2 linked regions of the Pleurocapsa sp. PCC 7327 genome follow. The main gene of each other region encodes a partner of the protein of the gene in region 2 in a complex. Links are inferred from orthologs where the notes say so. Each region holds a gene or a part of one and is shown on either strand. Other genes may lie near its edges.

Evidence for each region. Proteins that work in one complex are often made in the same cells at the same time.
Region 1: the proteins of trxA (region 2) and arsC are in contact, whole or in part, in an NMR structure (PDB 2IPA), measured with the Bacillus subtilis proteins. The link is inferred for Pleurocapsa sp. PCC 7327 from one-to-one orthologs.

The regions. Positions count from the first base shown.
Region 1 is NC_019689.1:4,181,873-4,184,768, forward strand. The notes cover bases 57-2,875. They hold arsC (arsenate reductase, glutathione/glutaredoxin type), read left to right. Parts: upstream 57-1,167; coding sequence 1,168-1,584; downstream 1,585-2,875. Other genes in these bases: arsB (ACR3 family arsenite efflux transporter), read left to right, coding at 57-875; PLE7327_RS18905 (dual specificity protein phosphatase family protein), read left to right, coding at 1,590-2,048; PLE7327_RS18910 (polysaccharide deacetylase family protein), read right to left, coding at 2,049-2,875. Also shown: more of arsB, read left to right, coding at 1-56; more of PLE7327_RS18910, read right to left, coding at 2,876-2,896. UniProt on the Bacillus subtilis protein: Catalyzes the reduction of arsenate [As(V)] to arsenite [As(III)]. In vitro, can dephosphorylate para-nitrophenyl phosphate (pNPP).
Region 2 is NC_019689.1:1,309,886-1,312,689, reverse strand. What follows is about bases 47-2,773. They hold trxA (thioredoxin), read right to left. Parts: upstream 1,709-2,773; coding sequence 1,385-1,708; downstream 47-1,384. Other genes in these bases: pcrA (DNA helicase PcrA), read left to right, coding at 2,184-2,773; PLE7327_RS05875 (LOG family protein), read right to left, coding at 149-1,219. Also shown: PLE7327_RS05880 (ferritin-like domain-containing protein), read left to right, coding at 1-44; more of pcrA, read left to right, coding at 2,774-2,804. UniProt on the Bacillus subtilis protein: Participates in various redox reactions through the reversible oxidation of its active center dithiol to a disulfide and catalyzes dithiol-disulfide exchange reactions.

The DNA of each region.
Region 1 (2,896 bases), 2.9 Mb from region 2 along the record:
TTCTGACCTTGGTAGTGAACTGGTTAATCAAGCCATTCACGATGGTAGTATTCGCTCAGTTTTTCTTAGGATGGCTGTTTCGTCCTCTAGTTGAAGGGGCAGAGTTAATTCGCGGCAGTGAAGTCGCCCTAGCAAACTCTTACATTGCAGGCACGATTTTATTAGGAATTGCCCCTTGCACGGCGATGGTACTGATGTGGGGATATCTCTCCTATGGCAACCAAGGACATACGTTAGTGATGGTGGCGGTAAACTCTCTCACTATGCTGTTTCTGTATGCTCCCTTGGGAAGGTGGTTACTGGCAGCAAACGATTTAACCGTGCCTTGGGAAACAATTGTCCTGTCGGTACTCATTTATGTGGGATTGCCGTTGCTAGCGGGAATGTATAGCCGCTATTGGATTCTCAAGCATAAGGGGCGGCAGTGGTTTGAGCGCGAGTTTCTTAAATATCTCAGTCCGATTGCCATAACTGCTCTGTTGATTACCTTGGTGCTGCTATTTGCCTTCAAAGGGGAACTGATTGTCAATAATCCCCTGCATATTCTGTTAATCGCCGTGCCGCTGTTTATCCAAACTAATTTCATTTTCCTGATTGGTTATGTAGCGGCTCTGAAGCTAAATATATCCTATGAAGATGCCGCACCCGCGGCCTTGATAGGAGCAAGCAATCATTTTGAAGTAGCGATCGCGACGGCAGTAATGTTGTTTGGCTTAAACTCCGGTGCTGCCTTGGCTACCGTAGTGGGCGTGTTAATTGAAGTACCAGTAATGTTGATGTTGGTAGAGTTGTGTAAACGAACAGCAGGATGGTTTCCCAGAGAACCAGAAAAAGCAACTCTGCGCGATCCTCGATGCACCAGTGCTTTTAAGTAATATGAATGCGGATGTTTACCATTCCCAATCAATTTTCGGTTGCCAAAGCCTATCAAGAGTTTCACGAAGACGGAACGATGAAGGATTCGCCTTACCGCGATTGCGTTGTTGATGTGATGGAAGAACTTTATAAATTTACCTTGTTGTTGCGCGACCAGCTAGATTATTTGACAGATCGCTATAGCGAACGAAAGGAAAAAGCAGCAAAAGAAACAATTGCAGTAGCGAATAAAGCTCTTGAAGTTAATGCTACCAGAAATGCTTAAGCGATCCAGTAATTGGAGGTTAAACGATGAAAAAAGTGATGTTTGTGTGCAAGAAAAACTCTGCTCGTTCCCAAATGGCAGAAGGATTTGCTAAAACGTTGGGAGCAGGAAAAATCGAAGTCACCAGTTCGGGGTTAGAAGCGAGTCAGGTACGTCCAGAAGCGATCGCGACCATGAGAGATATCGGGATCGATATTAGCGACCAAACCTCGAAACCCCTAAGCGATTTTAGTCCAGAAAATTTTGACGCGGTGATTTCTCTATGCGGTTGTGGGGTGAATTTGCCACCAGAGTGGGTGACGCGAGAGGTGTTCGAGGACTGGCAACTCGACGATCCCGCAGAACAACCGGAGATCTTTCCCAGAGTACGAGATGAGATTAAAGAACGGGTGATGCGACTGATTGAATCCCTTGAAGCTGCATCAGTGGGACAAAGCGGATAGCAACAATGGATCGGCAAGCAATTGAACCGATTAGAGCAAACTTGTGGTGGGTAATTGAAGGTAAACTAGCTGGCGTTCGTAAGCCAACAGCAGAGGAAATATCCGAACTACACGAGGCGGGGATTGGGGCTATTGTCTCTGTAATGGACGACCCTTCTAATTTGGATTTGTATCAGCAAGCGGCTATGCCTCACCTGTGGTTGCCCACCAAAGGAGGCACGGCACCCACTACCGAACAGATTCAGCAGTTAAAGCATTTTGTTGAGATGCAAAATCAGTTAGGTCATGCCGTTGCGGTGCATTGTACCAGTGGCAGACGGCGGACGGGAACGATGCTGGCTTCTTACCTGATTCTATTGGGTTACTCTTATGATAAGGCAATGCAGACAATTTTGGATGCCAATCCTGATGTTGAACTACGAGAGGCACAGATTGCCTTTCTCAAAGAGTTAGCAGGAGAATAGCTACTTCTGTGGCTTACAAGAATCTGCATAAAGAACGCAGGGCAATCCCACATGACCTACACTTAGTGTCGGAGAAGGCGGAGGAAACAGCGCTACTACATGAGGAACGGGACGGGGGGTGTATCCTACTAGCGATTCTCCTTTATATGCGAGTGAAGTACTTGCGCCCGAATCTAACATAATCGCATCCCGCAAACCTAACTGATGCAAAATTTTTCCTAACGATACAGAATCAACAGGAGTTTTCGATACGCCGATCGCGGGTTGCCCGGCTTGGTTAATCCCCCAGAAGGCACGATGGCGGGATGCATCGAAGTCAAATAAGCTACCAAAGGCTTCGGCAGGTTGGGGTTTGCTGTTTTTCACCAGCCATGCCGCCCCAACAAAAGCATCTGTCACCCCCTCTGCATCCGAGGCTTCTGAGAGAATACCAGACAGGGTATTGTGTTTATCGGGATCGAAAGGAATAAACTTAACCCACTCAGAATTAATCAACACTAGCGGTCTTCCTTTCAGCTTGAGATTTTCTTTTACATTGCCAGGAATAAAGCCTCGATTTTGACTCAATACCGGACCAATCATCGCATTGGAGTCGAGGTATTTAAGAGAGAAAAAGCCGCCATCGACGGCTGCTACTGCCCCAGTTCCTCGCTTAATTTCTGGGACTTGATAGCGACTGTCTGCATGAATTGTATTCGGTTTGCCGCCAGTAATAAGAATTAAAGAAGTTCCGTCAACGGTATATTCTTCTCTATGGATGGGAGTATTAAAGTTAAATCCGCCATCATTTCTCGGCAGCGGATGACCTCCCCAAGCTTGCAACGCAATTTCCTCTAAGCGAGACTGTC
Region 2 (2,804 bases):
GCTTGACTAAAACCCAAAACCAGCGAAAGACAGCCAAAGCCTAAGATACAAGGGTGGGCATCGCCCACTCACCCCTTCCTCGCGTTGAAACTTAGAATTGGCATAAGTTCTAGATTCTCGCGATCTCATCCTCGCCAATCGCCAACAATCATTTACGTTCGGGATGCTCGGCTTCAGAGACAAGATAACTCATGCGATTGATCTGATTGATTAGTTGATACAAGCGCCCAAAGCTGCGTTGGTTGAAGTGAAAAACCAGACGGGGTAAATGCTCGGTTTCACTCCCGATTTCTTGGGGTAGGGCGCTACTTTTTTCAATTCTGCCTTCAGCGAGGATGTCGCTATACCCTTCATTAAGTTGCTCGACTTGAGCGTCTGATAGTTCGCAGTTGAGACGCATGACAAATTGTTTGCCAACGTAGCGGCTGGAGTGATAGACCTGATAAAAGTTACGAATCGTATCGCAAGCGATGCTTAAGTTGTCCGTGATGGTATAGAGGTTGATATCCTCTGGACTAATCAAACCCCTCTCCAGCAAATTTTTTTGAACGTGCTGGTTCCAACTCAGCCAATAATCGCCTCCGGGTTCGTCAATCAACACTAGAGGCGCGGGACCATATTTACCCGTTTGACAGAGGGTCAGCGTTTCAAAGGCTTCATCTTGAGTGCCAAATCCGCCTGGAAAAAGGGCAACAGCGTCGCTTTCTCTGAGGAAAAAGAGCTTGCGCGTGAAGAAATACTTAAAGTTAATTAACTTCGAGTCGTTAGCAATAAAAGGATTCGCTTCTTGCTCGAAAGGTAGGCGGATATTTAAACCAAAAGAATGCTCTCGTCCCGCTCCCTCATTACCTGCTTGCATGATACCGCCACCCGCGCCCGTCAATACCATAAATCCCAATTGAGTTATTCTACGAGCAAAGTCTACAGCCAAGCGATATTCCGAACTATTGGCAGAAATGCGGGCAGAACCGAAAATAGTTATCTTACGAATATGGCGATAGGGATAAAAAATTTGAAATCCTTGTTCTAAATCTTCTAATGCAGCGGTTAGAATCTTCCAATCCAAGCGATCGACTTCTTCCCCCGCGATTCTTACTAGCACTGCTAGCGCTCGCTGAATTAATTTGCCATATTTAAGGGTTGGCAACTGTTTGATGAGTTCCGCTAATTCTTCTGGGAAAGCCGATTCGAGGTTATTTTGGGGATGGGATACAGCCATATATTTGTTAGGTAGGCTACTATCATTCTATCCTTATGGGATCTCTGCCTCAAAGATTGTTGTATCGAATGATATGCGACGTTTCTTTGGCACAAGACTATATAAAAGCGCAAAATGCGCCTTAGACAACCTAAAGCGCACCCTTAGTCAGAATAATAGTATCGTTTAGAGATATTTTTCTAAAGTATTTGCCAAGGTAGTTTTGGGAACCGCACCTACCACCATATCCACTCTCTGACCTCCCTTGAAGATCATTAGCGTAGGAATGCTGCGGATGCCGTACTGACTGGCAGTGTTAGGATTCTCATCTGTGTTGAGTTTAACGACCTTGACTTGACCTGCATATTGTTCGGCAATTTCATCTACTACTGGTGCCACCATGCGGCAAGGTCCGCACCAAGGTGCCCAAAAGTCAACCAATACGGGAACGTCGCTATCTAAAACCAGTTCTTTAAAAGTTGCATCTGTGACGGGAGCTGCTGCTGACATACCGAAAATCCTTTCTCTATCTCAATTCTATTGAATACTTACAGATTCTACCATAACGAAAACTCGCTCTATTTCAACCAAAAGTGTATATAATTTTAGGAAACATTTATCTTCACTCGCAGCTAATGCTGCACGGAGTTTCCTCTGCCTATTTTATCAATCGGGTGAATTCTTTAAAAATAAGAAACCGCCCGAATGTAAAGCGGGCGGAGTGTGGTGTGAGGAGTGAACGGAAACATTTGTCTCCGCTATCTCTATTCTAAGAGACAAATTCCACTTTGATGAGTACTTTTCAATTCAATTAAGAAAATTTTTCTCCGATCTAATGATAGGCTAGGTAGGTTTACTCTATCGTCTGTTCTGAAGTTGATGAGCCAACTCTTCTTTTGCTGCTAATTAATTGTGGGAAACTGAATATCATAGTTGAGTAGCGTAGCTTCTGTGTCCTGTTGTTTTTTTTGACTCCTGAAGACTCATGACGACCGATCGCAATTTTTTGAGTCAACTCAACCCTTCCCAACGTCGCGCTGTCGAACATTTCTGCGGACCTTTATTAGTTGTTGCTGGGGCAGGTTCTGGAAAAACTAGGGCATTGACCTATAGAATAGCTCACTTGATTCGCCATCACCAAGTCGATCCAGAAAATATTCTCGCCGTGACTTTCACTAACAAAGCTGCGCGGGAGATGAAAGAGAGAATCGAGGCAATTTTTGCTCAAGATTTGGCGCAAAAACAACACGGGCAAAGATTAGAATTATTAGCAGAATACGAGCAAAAACAGTTGCGATCGCGCATTTATAAAACCATTACTAAAAAACTTTGGATTGGCACGTTCCACAGCTTATTTGCTCGCATTCTCCGCTACGATATCAACAAATACCAAGACAAACGAGGACGGATTTGGACGCGAAATTTCTCTATCTTTGATGAATCTGACGCACAAAGCCTGGTTAAAAATATCGTCACCAAGCAATTAAATTTAGATGAGAAGAAGTTCAACCCTCGCTCCATTCGCTATCAGATTAGCAATGCTAAAAATTTAGGCTTATCTCCCGAACAATATCTCAAAGAAAATCCTCATTACAAAGGACGAGTT